2 regions of the Paenibacillus sp. BIHB 4019 genome follow, and region 1 is predicted to be linked to the other one. Evidence: riboswitches for the same ligand, from Rfam matches in the RefSeq annotation. Region 1 holds a riboswitch; the other holds the start of a gene.
What was found. A riboswitch is a leader RNA that binds a small molecule or an ion and turns the genes downstream of it on or off. The one in region 1 is predicted to bind cyclic di-GMP.

Region 1 (7,987 bases):
GAAACGGCCGAAATACTTCGTAGAAACCGTGCTGCATAACGCTGTGCCGGTGGAAACGAAAACGCAGCAATTACAAGAGACGAGGTGACGAATGGAATCGCTGCTGCTTAAAGCAAAATCGAATACGCAAGTTTTGATCTTCCTATTATCCTTGTTTGTCATAACGAGAATATTGCTTTATTTTGCAGGCTTTCTCGGCATGAATCTGTTCCCGAACTATCAAATTCCGCCAGACTATACGGTCGTGCAGGGGCATGATTTTACATCGAGCCAGCTCTCGATCCAGACGGATATTTCACAGCTGAAGAAGCCGAGCTTCGAGGATCTAAGGAAATTTGACAGCGTATGGTATTTGGGAATTGCCGAAAATGGCTATGATACGTATAACATCAACGAATCGCATCCTAGTGCAAATTGGGTTTTTTTTCCTTTATACCCTTTGTTAGTCTTTTTGGTGGAGTCTATTTCTAAATACGATGCGACAGTCGTAGGATCGGTTTTATCGAATTTGTTTTTGCTCGTATCGCTTTTTTATTTTTATGGCATTTGTTTAAAAAGAGGGCTGAAACAGGAGCATGCCCAAGTCGCGGTGCTGCTGCTGCTCATTTTTCCGACCGCCATCTTCTATGCCGTGCCTTATACAGAGAGCCTGTTCCTCATGCTATCGTTAATGACCGTCTATTATGCGATGCAAAAACGATATTTTCTCGCGTTTCTGTTCGGGGGCTTGTCCGCTGTGACGCGCAACTTGGGCTTCGTCAACTTGTTTTTCGTTGTGGGTACGCTGTTGATCGAACACAGGCTGTACCGTTTCAAGTGGAAGGACACGAAGTATTTAGGCTATGCAATCATTTCGGCGCTGCCGCTAGCCGGTTATCTGTTGTACATGAAATGGCTTACTGGCGATATGCTGGCTCCGATTACCGAGCAAAGCATCAACTGGTATCGCAAGACGGTTGCTCCGTTCTCGAACTATATTCATTTTCTCCAAAAGCCTTATTTCTCAGGAAATGGCGGCTGGGAAAATGGCCTGCTTGCCTTTATTATCGCGAATGCCGTCCTCGTCATTTTTGCTGCCTTTCTTATTATGCGCTGGAAAGATATTCGCCGTAATGCTCATGAATGGCTGTTTTTTGCCTATGGTTTGCTGCTTATGCTCATTCCGTTCGCCAGCGCCGAATTTTTGCAGAGCATTCCACGTTATGTCATGGTGGCGTTCCCCTTTTACCTTTATTTTGCGGATGTGCTGAAAAATAATAAGGCGCTGCAAATGTTTTATTTCATGATGTTTTTCCTGCTTCATATTGTGTATGCGATTTGCTACTTTAATGGATATTTTTTCGTTGTATAAATTTATGAAAAAATAAATTGACGAAATTTGCGCTTAAGGTGTACAATAGCACCATATTACTTTAGCTCGTACTTTATACCTAGATCGTTTAACGAAAAGGCAAACTCAGGGAAACCTGATGTGCGCAAAGCTACAGGGGCTTCATTCCTAACGGAATATGCTCGCCAGCTACCGAATTCAACATCGATTCTTCCTTTATTAATCAAGGTAGACTTTGTTCTTTCGGGAGCAGGGACTATCTTTTTTTATTGCTTACAAGCACGAAAAGGCAAACTCAGGGAAACCTGATGTGCGCAAAGCTACAGGGGCTTCATCCTTTAACAGGATATGCTCGCCAGCTGCCGAAGCCCGACATAGCCTCCTTTGCCTGATGAAGGTGTGGCGTGTTCTTCGGACCACGTACCATCATTCGCTCAGGGGAGGAACTTACTATGAAAACTACAAAATTCGCTCTTACACTCCTTATGCTCGCATCGACATTACTCTGGGCACTCCCTGCTAGCGCAAAAACCAACTTTTACAACGGAGCATGGATCGGCACTTGGCCGAACCAAAGCTTGAACAACATCGCTGCTTACGAGGAACTGATTGGTGGACACCAAGATGTTGTACATACTTTTGTCAACTCGAACCAAGGGATTAATGAATGGAAGGGCTTTATGGACTATGTAAATAATAATGGTTCGATTAACCTACTTACCCTTGAGTTTAAAAATAAAAATTACAAAGAATATTCGACTGCTGATATAAATAGAGGCGTAGTAGACGCTTACCTGAAACAAACGGCAAAACAACTGGTTAACTGGCAAGCAGCTAACAAAAACCCTGAAATTTGGCTTCGCATTTTCCACGAAGGCAATGGCAACTGGTACGGCTGGGGCGTTGGCGACAGCACAGTTAACACAAACGAGACTTACAAAGCGGCATTCCAACGTGTCGTTACGATTTTCAGAGAGCAAGGCGCAACGAATGTGAAATTCATGTACAACGTAAACGCTGAAAATGTTGGCAAAAACGCATCGTTTACAGCTATGTACCCAGGTGATGCTTACGTAGACCTGCTTTCGATCGATGGCTACAACTTTGGAACGAAAGAATCGTGGAGCTCGTGGAGAAGCTTTAACGACGTGTTCTACGCTTCGTACAAAGCGTTGACAAGCATGTCGAGCAAGCCGATCATTATCGCTGAAACTGGCACAACAGAAAGCGGCGGCAGCAAAAACGAGTGGGTTATTGATGCGATGAATCAAGTTCAATCGCCAGCGTACAGCCAAATTAAAGGCCTGATCTGGTTCAACGAAAACAAAGAGCTGGACTGGCATATCGATTCGTCGGCTGATAGCCTGAGCGCTTACCAAACGCTGCAAAAAACGCTTTAATAGAACTAGACTGGGCTAGTAGTTAAGTCCTGGTTTCAACTCTATCAAACAATGGCTGATATAATACTAAATAGGTATTCTGAAAAAACTCTAATTTCGCGTAAACCGCGTAAAATTAGAGTTTTTTCGCTTTTTTTCTACACTTTTGCCAATGAGATTACGATGTTAAGAAGAAAAATTAACTTTTAAAGGGGCAAGGATTGTGATAAGATAACTTTGAATTTGAGCCTTAGCCGCCAAAAATATCATATTTCCGGCCGATTTAACAAATATCGACAGCGAAAATAGACAGTATAGTCAATCCATGTTGTAGATTAGTCAGAAAAGGAATGGAATTATGGCGAATAAATAGAGCGCAAAGGATTGGGGTTATTTGAAAACAAAAGCTAGGTACATATTAACAACAGTATCCATTGCTATCATGATCGTGTATCTAGTATGGAGACTTGTACAAACGCTCCCATCTGGCTGGTCATTAATTTTTGGATCGTTGTTACTATTTTTTGAAATCATTTCTATTTTTCAATCCGTTTTATTCCACATTCTTCTGCTAAAACCCACTGAAAGAAAGCCTGCGCCATTACCTGACAACCTTTATTCTGTGGATGTTACAATCGCTACCTACAATGAACCGCCATCCTTGGTTAGAAAAACCATCCTTGCTTGTAAAAACTTGAATTATCCGGAACATTTGTTAAATATTTGGGTGTGCGATGATGGAAAACGAGCGGAAATGAGAGAATTAGCCGAAGGTTTAGGCGTTCATTATCTCGATCGTCCCGGAAATGAGCATGCTAAAGCGGGCAATTTGAATCATGCGCTGACGAAGATGAAGGGCGATTTGCTCCTTACTTTAGATGCCGATATGATGCCAAAACCGGATTTTTTACAGCGAACGGTAGGTTTTTTTGCAGAGAATGAGAAGCTTGCTTACGTACAAACGCCCCAAGTTTTTTACAACGAAGATATTTTCCAATACAACTATTACCAAGGGCGTAACATTCCGAACGAACAAGATATGTTTATGCGGCTTATTCAATCTGGAAGAGACCGTTTTAATGCTGTTATTTATGTGGGCAGCAACTGCATCTTCCGGCGCAGCGCCATTGACCATATTGGTGGTTTCGTTATTGGAACGATAACAGAGGATTTGGCTACAGGGATGAAGCTTCAATCCAATGGGTTTGATTCTTATTGCTTGAATGAGGTGCTGGCACTAGGACTAACGTCTGAGTCCATATCCGATCAAATCAAACAGCGGGCCCGTTGGGCAAGGGGCACGATACAGACGACGAGGATGTCCAATCCGCTTGAGGCAAAGGGTTTATCATTGATGCAGCGCCTGCTTTATTTCTCCAACCTGCTGTATTGGTACTTTGGCGTCACACGCTTTATGTACATATTGTCCCCTATGCTCTTTTTAACCTTTGGTGTGGCGATTCTTGAAACAAGCTTGAAACAACTGCTTATTTTCTGGCTGCCATATTTCTTGTTCTCGGTTACCGTTGTACCTTATTTAACGAATAAGAAGCTTAATGTGTTCTGGAACAATGTTTACGAGACGGCCATGACGCCAACGTTATTCCTCGCAGCCCTTCAGGAAACAATCTTCCGCAAGGCTATTCCCTTTGAAGTGACGCCGAAAGGCATTTATCAGAACAAAACGTCTATTAATTATCGTTATATGATGCCATTGTTTGTTCTGCTGGCGCTGTCAATTGTACTGATGGGTTTAAATGTGGGGCGTATTGCAGGGGCGGGAGAAAATGAATTGCAGCCTATGCTTATTAATTTATTTTGGCTAGGTTATAACGGAGTATTCCTGCTTCTCGCGCTGTTGCTTGGTTTTGAACGCCCGCGCATGCGGGAGGCGGAACGCTTTGCGAAGGAGCTGCCGCTCACGCTTCGTTATATGGAAGATGAAGAGCTGAAGATGGAAAGCGTCAGGACACTGGATATTAGCGAAACAGGCTGCCGTATTTATACGGACTCGATTTTGCCGCTTCCAGAGCGCATGGAGCTGGATATTCCATTATCCCAGGACGCTATACGCGTAGCTGCCGAAAAAATATTTTATGATAAGCATGGCTCCGGATTTCAGGTGGGCTTCAAGCTTCATTGGAGCAACATCGATGAGGAGCGCAAATGGCTTGCTGAAGTATACGGCAGTGCGGATGAGTTCGTTAAGGGCATTTTCCAGGCGGGCGTATGGACTTCTATAACCAGTTATCTTTCTAATTTCAAGTACACCTATAAGTCGATAAATCGCAAGTCCCCGAGAGTTAGGCTGAAGCGGCGTGCTTCGATCGTGGTCGATCAAGAAGACCGCTACCGGACACAGCTGCTGGATATTAGCTACACGGGCTGCCGAATTGAGCTTCCGCAGAAGGCGGCGATGCATGAAGGCAAGAAGGTCAGGCTGCAAATTATCGGCTCGGCGTTCGAGGCAAATGGTCGCCTTATCCGCGTGGGCTGGGCCAAGCGCAATAAGATGACAGCGGCCATTGTATTTGATGAAGCTTTTGATTTAAGCCTGCTGCTGGGGGAGTCCAGCAGCATACCGCCAAGCAAGGAGCTGCGTTCTGGCATTGTACCGGCAGAAGCAAACTCCAAGTCATAGACAGTCTGAATAGGAATAAACGCCAGGCTATGACGGGCGAATGATTGTTTTGCAAGGGGATGAGAGATTTGGAAATACACAGAATGGTTAAGCTGATCATCCGCAGATTGCCGTTTGTCATTATTCCGGCACTGCTGCTGTCAGTCGCAGTGGGCTATGTGAAAATGCAAAGTCCTCCGTCTTATAAGGCAACGGCTGAAATTGTAATAACCTCACAAGAGACAAGTGATAATTTCACTTCCATTCAAGGCAGTCTCAAGCTGATGGATACGTATAATGTTATTTTGAAAAATCCACTGATTTTGGAGCAGGTAATTGCGGCGCTTGGCCTGCCTTACAGCACAGATCAACTGGCTGCCAAAGTTAGCGCGAAAAGCGTCGAGCTCTCGCAGGTTATCCGAATTACCGTAACCGATGGTGACCGTAAGCAGGCAGCGTCCATTGCCAACACCATCGTTAGCGTGTTCCGCTCGCAAAGCTTGGAGCTGTTCAAAATCAACAATGTTGTTTTATTGCATAAAGCAAGCCCGGAAAAAGCGGTTTATGTGAGCGCCAATCCGTTATTTTATATGCTGCTCTCATTTGTTGGCGGACTGATTATCTTATTGTGCTTATGGCTTTTGCTGCATATGATGTCGCGCAAGCTGCAGACAGCACCGGAAGTGCAAGCGATATTCGCCGAGGTTCCGATGGAAACGACGAAGCTCGCCAGCCGGGCGGAAGCTGCAATTCCGTTTTATGGGGGATGGCTGAAGCGCCGTGCGGCAGAGGAAGCGAAGTCTCGTGCAATGCGTTACCGCCATGTGATGGAGAAAAGCGGGAAACGTACATTGGCCTTTGGAACGCTTGACCGCAAGAGTGCGAGCGGGAATATCAGCAAGCAGCTGGCGCAGAAGCTGGCTGTGGAAAGCAAGGTCGCTTGGGTGAGGTTTAACCCGAACGGCAAGCTGCCAAATACGGCTTCCGGCAAAAAAGGCTATGCGGAATGGCCGATTAGCCCTGGCTTTTATGGCAAAATCAAAACCGCTGGACAGCAGCTGGATTTCATCGAGGTATGCGTGGTAGGCGGAAGCCTATCCATGAAAACTTCGGCTGAGGAATTGATGGCGCAGCTTCGGGACAGCTACGAAGTTGTAATCTGGGATTTGCCTTCTTATGTTCATTGCTCGGAAGCGCAGACGATTGCAGAGCTGGCCGATTGGCATACGCTCGTAATCAAGGAGAACCGGGTACTCGCTCCGGTTGCACAGGAATGGAAAAGCCGTCTTGCGGCAACGGATGTTCAGATAAATAGTATCGTGTTTATTGAAGTGTAATCACGTTTTATCTAACTTGGGAGGGATTTGCGATGAAAGTAACAAAAGCGATTATTCCGGCAGCCGGACTTGGAACGAGGTTTTTGCCAGCAACAAAGGCGATGCCGAAAGAGATGCTCCCCGTCTTGGACAAGCCAACGATTCAATATATTGTAGAAGAGGCCGTACAATCCGGGATTGAAGAAATTATTATTGTAACGGGCAAAGGCAAACGTTCGATCGAGGACCATTTTGACAATGCGTTTGAGCTGGAAGCGAATTTGCTGAAAAATCAAAAGCTGCATCTGCTTGAGAAGGTACAGGAAATTTCCAAAGTCGACATTCATTATATTCGTCAAAAAGAACCAAAAGGCCTCGGGCACGCGATTTGGTGCGCACGCAAGTTTATCGGCAATGAGCCTTTCGCCGTGCTGCTCGGTGATGACATCGTTAAAGGCGAGACGCCATGCACGAAGCAGTTGATTGATGCTTTTGAGCAAACGGGCAAATCGGTTATCGGCGTACAGCATGTACCGGATAAAGAAACGGCGCGTTATGGCATTATTGATCCATCTGAGGTGAATGATCGGTTTATTAAAGTGAACAATTTGGTGGAGAAGCCGAAGCTGGGCACAGCACCTTCCAACTTTGCCATTATGGGACGGTATGTGCTGACGCCGGAAGTATTCAACCTGATTGAGCAGCAAGAGGTTGGAGCTGGCCAGGAAATCCAATTGACCGATGCGCTGCAAAAGCTGAACCAGGTCGAGGACGTGCTCGCTTATCTATTTGAGGGCAGACGTTACGATGTCGGTGAAATTCCGGGCTTTATTTTGACAAATGTAGAGTTCGCACTCGAACGTCAGGAGTTTTCCGCAGATTTAATCAAATCGCTTGAACAGATTTTAAGCCGTGCGAAAAGTGGAGTGAATGCATAATGAAAGTTACGATAATTGGTACAGGCTATGTTGGCCTGGTGAACGGCGCTTGCTTCGCAGAGAAAGGCCATCATGTCATTTGTGCCGACATTAACCAAAACAAAATTGACCAGCTGAATGACGGGCAAATTCCCATCTATGAGCCGGGTCTTGCTGAATTGGTACACGCGAACCGCCAAGCGGGAAGACTTGCCTTCTCAAGCGACGTGGAAGCGGCTATTCAGGCTTCGGATATTATTTATATTGCAGTGGGCACGCCAATGTCGCCAACCGGCGAAGCGGATCTGACTTACGTTGATGGCGTGGCCGAGACGATTGGGAAGTCGCTGAACGGCTATAAAGTCGTCGTGAACAAAAGCACAGTGCCCGTTGGAACGGGCAAGCGGGTAGAGTCGATCATTCGG
Region 2 (7,987 bases), 1.6 Mb from region 1:
GCGAAAAATGAAGGCAGCTCGCAAGCTGGCGTCATGGGCGCAGCCCTCGGGCTTAGCATGGGAGCGGGAATTGGCGGCATATTTGGCAGCCAATTTGGACAGCTGGGCGAGCAGCTGTATGGAGCAGCCGGCGCAGCCCAGGTTTGTCCAAGCTGTCAGAGCCGCAACGATGCGCAGGCGAAGTTTTGCAACAGCTGCGGCAAAGGGCTTGCTGGCAGCGCCGCTGGCGGTCAGGCGGGAGCGCCGAGGCCGATTCATAATTGCGATAAGTGCGGGATGCCGCATCGGGAAAACTCCAAGTTCTGCGCTAATTGCGGCGATGCTTATAATCCTTGTCCAAGCTGCGGCGCGGATTGTGCGGAGGATGCAGTCAATTGCAGCGCTTGCGGCGAGACGTTGCCGCGGCCGTGCAGAGGCTGCGGGGAGCAAGTAGCTGCAAGCGCCAAGTTTTGTCCGCACTGCGGAACCAGCAACAGCAGCGGCAGCCAGCAATGTCCGGCATGCCGCCATGAAGTGCAGCCGGGGCAGAAGTTTTGTCCGGAATGCGGCCATGGACTTGCTGGCAGAGCATAGCTTCTTTGCTGGTCGAGTGCAGAGCACGGGGGACGCAAATATTAGGCCGTGGCAGCTATCAAAAGCAGCAAATTACTGCGCGTGAGACGTAATAGCGTTGCTGCTGGGAAAGAGGGAAAGCTTCATGAGTTTGCTGTTTCGCGTAATTGGAGTGGGATTTTTGCTATTCGGAACTAATGTGTTATTTGAATTCGATGGTAGGATAAGCACGCTCTTATTTTCACAGAAAGTCGGGTTATATATACTTACAGCGATTCTTCCTTCTTTGTTCTTCTTTATGTTGGCCTACTTTTCTGCCAAAGGGGAGAAGAAGCGTGATGACGCATGGGTTGCAGACATTCGGGCGAGCCATGCTACCATACAACAGAACACTTTAGAGGCTAAAAAAATGGCCGATGAAATGAGGCATGCAAGGCTGCAGAGAGAGCAAGCAAGGGGAGGCAGGGCTCCTGCGGGCAGCACAGGGCAAGGGAGAAAGTCTGTTGCTTGCCCAAGCTGTGGAAACCATACGATGCTATGGCCTAAACAAACGATCCTCTGTGAATATTGCCATGCAAGTATTGAATACCGCTAGGTGTAAAGGCTCCTATGCATTACTGAGCGAAAGACGGGGTGAATGTAAATGGCAGCTGGTTTTTGGTACAAGGCATTTGGTGTATTTTGGGCTGCTTTAGGTCTTATCTTATATCCGAATACATTGTCCCCAAGATATGGATTAGATGGACTCATAGCTACTTTGATTATCTTCTCTTTATTTCCTGGCATTTCCCTTTATTGCATTGGGGATAGGAAGAATAGGCGTTTTAAATGGAAGCAAAAATATTTAGCTGAACAAGAGCCATACCTAGTCCAGTTTCGAATAGAGCTACAGAAGCTGGAGTATGAGCAGGAGCTTGCAAGAGAAGAGCGCGAACGAGCCGAAGAGGCCGAAGAAGCGGCTAGGCTAGAGGCGGAGAAGGAAGCGACACTTGCGGCTTTGCGCGCAGAGACAGAGGCAGCGGCAAGGCGCGAAGCCGCGAGCCGCACATCACCAGTTCCACCTCCATCGTCGTCTCCGCCAACACTACCCCTCATGCCCAAAAATATCAGCTGTCCGGGTTGTGGAGCAAAAAAGGTGCTGCAGCCTATGCAGAGCGTGGAATGTGACTATTGCGGAACGGTGCTGGTGTATAGTTAATTTTAAGCCAGCCTATTTGAGGGTCTCAAAAGAGAAATAAGAGCAGCAAGCGTTTAGCCTATAGCGGGTATAACGGATGCTGCTTTTTTTACTAGAGTAAGAGATTCAATATAATAGCAGCTTATGGTCTCAAATGATTGCAGCAACGAAAGGGAAAGGGGATAGCGGGATGGGTGGAGTACTTAAAATAATTGCAATCGGATGTCTTGTGAATGGCATGCTGTATATGCCCTTATATAGAGCAGGAGAGATCTCATTCGCGGAGCAGGCTTTATTTTTCGGGAAATATTTCGGGATAACAGCGGCAGTCATATTTATATTGGCGGCAATGATCGAGAAGGTCGATAAAATAAAACAAAAAGAATACATGGAAAAAGCACAGAAGTATTCAGCCAGCTTGGAGCAGCGTTTGCATGAGATGCAATACGAAACAAGTGAGCTGAAGAGGGCAAGACTTGCACGAGAACAACATTTAAATTAAAGAGACTGGACGATGATACAGAGGCGGGATGAGCAATGCGGAAGGGATACGATTCATCTAAAATGATTTCGTATGCAAACGGAATTGTGTGGTTAGTTATTGGTGCTTTCTTTATTAAAAATGGAATATCGACTCCAAATCGGGAAGAATTAATGTTTTATATTCTTCTTTATTCCTTGATTTTCGTTTTCCCAGCATGGATCGGAGTGTACCTTGGTTTGCGCTATTCGAACCGTAAATCTGTCCAAAAAAAGCATAAGGAAGCGATTGATTCATTAGAGCTTGAATTGCATATCGCAAGACAAGAGCTATTGCATGAGAAAAGTCTTGCTGAAAATGAGGAGCAAGCGAGGAAATCTGCCAGGGAAGCGGAGGAGCAAGCGGCAGCAGCTGCCCGTTTAGTAGAGCAGACAGAACACCATAATGCAAGGCAAGGACCTCCGCCCCCGCCTGCCCCGCCGTCCATGCCGAAAACAATCAGCTGCCCAGGCTGCGGTGCTAGTAAATTGCTGCGTCCAATGCAAAGCGAGGAATGCGACTATTGCGGGAGGATGCTTGTGTATCGTTAATGGCATCTGAGCGTCAGGATTTGTTTGCGAAACCTTTTTTTAGGGTAAAGTAACATAGAGCCCAAACAAGAAGGAGCGTGTAAATGATGACGCAAATGAAGAAGGTGGCTTTTCTGCTGGCCGATGGCTTTGAAGATTCAGAAATGCAAAATCCGTATGATGAGATGGTGAAAAATGGCCATGAAGCGGTTATTATAAGCTTGCGCAGCAATGAGGAATTAAAGGGCAAGCAGGGCACAGTTGCCTATAAATCGCATCTTGCGATTAATGAGGCGAAGGCGAGCGATTATGCGGCGATTATTATTCCTGGCGGCGCATCGCCTTCCCATTTGAAGGAAGATGCGGCCGTGCAAGCTTTTGTCAAAGAGGCTGATGAAAAAGGCATTACTATCGCTGCCATTTGTCATGGTCCGCAAATTTTGGCGGAGGCTGGTGTGCTGCAGGGACGCACGCTGACGGCTTATCCAGAGCTGGAGCAGGAAGTGCAGGCAGCCGGGGGGCATTTTCGCAATGAGGAAGTCGTAGTTGACCGTAATTTGATTACCTCCCGTACGCCAGAGGACGAGCCGGCTTTTATTCAAGCAACGATTGAACAACTGGGCGTCAACGCCTGGTAGACTCTCTAGCAAAGCAGCTGGAGCGTGCATTCCATCTGTTATCGCTGCAAGTTTTGCCTATAGGCAAAACCAAAACCGCAAATCGCAAGTGCAGCAAGCGTTTAACCTGGCTTAGGTTTAACGCTTGCTGCTTTTTTTGCTATGTAAATTTTCCTGAATTTGTAACGACTATTCATGCCAAATGATTGCGGCAACTATTTAACTGCATTATAATTGTTGTCAGCATGGCAGAGTTTGTGAACGAGTGGTTATTTCGTATATTAAAGGAGTCAAGCATGAAGGTTATCCTTGTAGATGATGAAAGCCTCGCTTTGGATTACTTGGAGCGGCAACTCGTGAAACTAAATAACGTAGAGGTTCTGGGGAAATATGAGGATCCAATGGCAGGGAAAGAGCGGATTTTGCTTGATCTGCCGGATGTTGTATTTTTGGATATTAATTTGCCCGAAGTCAGTGGCATAGCGCTTGCCGAGCAACTGCTGGAGGTAAGACCAGAGCTGAATATCGTATTTGTAACCGCTTATGATGAATATGCAGTGAAAGCTTTTGAGCTGAATGCGCTGGATTATGTCGTCAAGCCGATCCATCCTGAGAGGTTAATGAAAACGATGGAACGGATTCAGAAGCGGCTGGACTTCCATGTGAAGGATACAGGGCAGGCCGTGCAGCAAGTGGAAAAAACGAATGAGGAGCAGTACCTGATTTTGCAGCTGCTAGGGCAGTTCAGTGTCGAATTTTCTGGAAAAAAGGATGCAGCCATACGTTGGCGCACGACGAAGGCGCAGGAGCTGTTTCTGTATTTGCTCCAGCATCGCGAACAACTGGTAAGGAAATCGCTATTAATCGATTTGCTATGGCCCGATAATGGGACGGAGAAAATATATGCCCAGCTGTATACGACGGTGTACCATATTAGGAAAACGCTTGATCAGTTTGGAAAGTGTTTTCACATCGCCAATACAACAGAAGGATACATATTGACGCTGAATCAGGTTGTGCTGGATGTGGAGGAATGGGAGAGAGGTATTGCTGCTGCACCGCCGCTAGCGGCGGCAACCCTTGCGGAATACGAGGAGGCTATGAATTTTTATCGAGGCGATTATTTAAAGGATTATGATTATTGGTGGGCGGAGAGCGAACGCCAGCGCCTGAAGCGTCTGTGGCTGAATACTTCCTACCGCTTGGAAGCTTGGCATGTCGAGCATGGCCAGCTGGATAAAGCGATTGCTGGATATATTCGAATTATCGAGGAGCATGCGCAGGCGGAAGAGGCTTATTTTGCCTTAATGCAGCTGTATGCGTCTAAAGGGAATCATCTTATGGTTAATCAGCAGTACCATGCTTTAACCGCCGCGCTGATGGAGGAATTGAATGAGCAGCCAAGCGCCTACATTACAGAATGGTACAAAGATTGGAAAAGCGGCGTTAATAGTTTGTAGACTGGCTGTCGGAGGAATAAAAATTCAATATTCTATGCGGCCTATTATTTTGTAAGTTTTGCGAGATTAAACAGAGATTTTGTCGAGAAATTGTAGAGATGCCCTATTTATAATAGAGGAGTAGGTGAAAATGGAGACGGACAAGCTTTATGAGCTTCATTTTCAAAAAAATAGCATGTCCAAAAGGAATGGTTGAAGAAGATGATGATAACCGGGAAGCGGCAAATGAACGTCATTCGCCATTTTCGCTATCCTGAGCTGGCTTGCTGTATAAGCGAGGGAGCCCAGCACCTACGACAGCTGAATTTGCATCAAATGACCGATTACACCATCGTTCGTGGCTTTTATACCCATCATAGAGGTCATTTCATTGGCATTACAGCTACTTCTGAGGGGCCTTTGTTTTTTTATGACAAGCAGTATTTTCAGCTTTCGGAAGGGAAATTTATGATTACTCTGGAGCATGATGATAAGCGGAACACGTTTTCTTTTTGGTGGGACGGGGTGGAGATCTGCCGCCTAAACTACCAGCGTCAGCTTTATCGTTATAATGAGGGAATCGTAGATGATGGTATTCGTGATTTTTTTGCGTGGCTTTATTTGTCGACAGGACCAAGGAAGTTTTGGAGATTCCAAAAATTTTACACGGTCAAAAGCAGCTAATCGCTGTTTCGGGTATCGGAATTTTATCAACCGACATAGGATTGATAAAACGCATGATGGAGTTGAAGTGAGATGGGCGCGGAACATTTGAAAGAATTTCAAAGCTTGAAGCACGAAGATGAAATGCGGTATATGCTCCTGCTAAGAGACGTAAAGGGCATGCTTAAAGAGCGGAAGGAAGAGCCTTTTATGAAACGGTTAAAGCGGAGATGGAAGAAGAAAAACCAGAAAATACAAGCCTCAGCCTGGAAATAAAAAAAGGTTTAACGTATTGTTTATTGCAAATAATGGGTATATACTAGAGATAATCATAGTTTAATATAAGGTAGTTTTTCTACCTAACACCACTTACAAAACTTTACACGATAACGGCAAACCTGTCGAAAGGCAGGGACGCAAAGCTAAAGGGCCTTCTCTATTATTAGATGGCAGCCTAGCCACCGAAGGGAGTTTTTTTTATGCGCAAAAGTTTAACGGTTATGATTTTGCTTGCATTGCTTCTGTCCGTGTTCCCTCAAGCAACTGCTCAAGTGGCAGCAGCAGCTGGGACAAGCTGGCTCGATGAATCCAATGTGGATAAAGGAAGCATCGGTATTCGTTATGAGGTCAAGTCGGGTGTAGATACAAGGCTGGTTGTAGCCAAAGACGGCAAAAATTATACGTATGCGCTCCGGGCAAGCCAGACAGAAGAGTGGTTCGCGCTTCAACTGGGCAATGGAGATTATACGATTACATTATTGGAAAACGTAAGTGGAACCAATAAATATAGAGCAGTTCAAACAGGCAAAGTTACCTTGAATTTGAGTGACAGCAGCCTCGTCTATTTGAACTCCATTCAAAATATTGATTGGAGCAGCAACAGCAAAGCGGTTAAGAAAGCATTGGAACTGACTAAGGGTGCAAAGACGGATACCGAGAAGGTAACGGCGGTTTACAATTACATTGTAGCGAATATTTCTTACGATCATCAGCTCGCGGCTAAGGTGACTAACGATTATTTGCCTCAAATCGATCGTACATTTAATTCGCAGAAAGATATTTGCTACGGCTATGCTGCATTAATGGCGGGCATGCTTCGCAGCTTGGACATTCCGGCCAAGATGGTGACAGGCAAAGCGTCCGATGTATCGAATTATCATGCCTGGAATGAAGTATATTTGGACGGCAAATGGATCACAATCGATACGACGCTTGATGCTGGCCTGAAGAACAGCAAGAAAGCGGGCAAAATGATTAAAGACAGCTCGCGTTATACGGCTGCTAAAGTTTATTAAACGGAAATAAACACATAAAACTCAATAGGTACACACAGAAGCTTCGTCTATCCTTTAAGGGATGGATGAAGCTTTTTTTGCTGTTATTTAGGCTGACGAGTGAAGGGGAGGCTTGTAAAGTTTTTGTACAGTTTGGCTGGATATAATTTTCTTATTTGAATATAAGGAGGAAGAGGATGGAAAAAGACGTGGTATTCGTAAGGTAATGCTTTTGTACTAGGCATGATCGGTATTCACAACAAGAGAGCAACTAGAGGAGATAGAGAAAAAGAGAGGATTGATGAGATGCCCGCAAGTAGACAGAGAGCGATCAGGCACAAGATTTCCTGGATCATGCTGCTCGTTTTGCTGCTGCAAGCTGCATTACAGCCATTCGCAGCACCCGCACAGGCAGCAGGCCCGATTACAGGGCTGACTTTTACAAAGACAGCCAGTGTGAGCACCGTTAATGTAGGAGATACCTTCAAGTATACGATCTTGTATCAGGCAGATGGAGCGACTCATGTCGGTAAGAATGTAACGATTGTTGATACAGTACCGGCACAGTTTGAAATTGTAGATGGCTGGGAGGACGGAGGCTGGGATACGAAAAACGGCCAAACGCTAACCGTCAATGCACATCCATTGCCTTCCGGTACTTCAGTGAAGCTGGAAATTCCCGTGAAAGCGAAGCCGACTGGCTCAAGCTCGGTTGTGCCTACGACGAATACGGCGACGATTACACTCGTTGATTCAGCAGAAAGTACAACGGCATCGGCGAATGTAACGATTAACGCGGACCCGAATCCGGTAGCTACACCAACGCCGACAGCAACACCGACGGCGACGCCAACTGCTTCAACCTACGACAAGTGGTGGGCTTATAAGAGCCAAGCTACTGGATTTGGCAGCACTGTTCCGATTATTGGCGGAGCGGTTGAGTATACGGTAGGCATTAAAGGCGAAGCAGGCAATGCTAACCCTGGCAGCTTGAAAAATGCGACGTTAGTCGATACGCTGCCGCCAGATGCTGTATATGTGAGTTCAACAGAAGGCGGAGTCTATGATTCAACAGCTCGCACGATCACTTGGTCGAATATTGAGCTTGCTTCCGGACAATCTTTCGAAGCGAAAGTATCGGTCACCTTCCCTGATGATTTAGGGTATGGTCATTCGACTGGAGCACCGCTGGAACGCAAAAATAATGTTGAAATA

Region 2: linked by a shared signal. The riboswitch ahead of BBD42_RS15005 (transglutaminase-like domain-containing protein) and the one ahead of BBD42_RS07875 (glycoside hydrolase family 26 protein) in region 1 are both predicted to bind cyclic di-GMP.

Annotation. Positions count from the first base shown of each region.
Region 1 covers NZ_CP016808.1:1,862,331-1,870,317, reverse strand. Annotated here, with positions in the region: gene BBD42_RS07885 (glycosyltransferase family 2 protein) at 1-88, shown strand, start outside; gene BBD42_RS07880 (mannosyltransferase family protein) at 92-1,351, shown strand; cyclic di-GMP riboswitch class I at 1,440-1,527, shown strand; cyclic di-GMP riboswitch class I at 1,609-1,697, shown strand; gene BBD42_RS07875 (glycoside hydrolase family 26 protein) at 1,783-2,730, shown strand; gene BBD42_RS07870 (glycosyltransferase) at 3,152-5,350, shown strand; gene BBD42_RS07865 (Wzz/FepE/Etk N-terminal domain-containing protein) at 5,419-6,666, shown strand; gene galU (UTP--glucose-1-phosphate uridylyltransferase GalU) at 6,699-7,583, shown strand; gene tuaD (UDP-glucose 6-dehydrogenase TuaD) at 7,583-7,987, shown strand, end outside.
Region 2 covers NZ_CP016808.1:3,502,235-3,510,221, forward strand. Annotated here, with positions in the region: gene BBD42_RS14960 (SPFH domain-containing protein) at 1-573, shown strand, start outside; gene BBD42_RS14965 (hypothetical protein) at 698-1,147, shown strand; gene BBD42_RS14970 (hypothetical protein) at 1,196-1,750, shown strand; gene BBD42_RS14975 (hypothetical protein) at 1,884-2,231, shown strand; gene BBD42_RS14980 (hypothetical protein) at 2,267-2,800, shown strand; gene BBD42_RS14985 (DJ-1/PfpI/YhbO family deglycase/protease) at 2,896-3,417, shown strand; gene BBD42_RS14990 (response regulator) at 3,693-4,856, shown strand; gene BBD42_RS14995 (hypothetical protein) at 5,058-5,519, shown strand; cyclic di-GMP riboswitch class I at 5,880-5,964, shown strand; gene BBD42_RS15005 (transglutaminase-like domain-containing protein) at 5,978-6,793, shown strand; gene BBD42_RS15010 (SdrD B-like domain-containing protein) at 7,079-7,987, shown strand, end outside.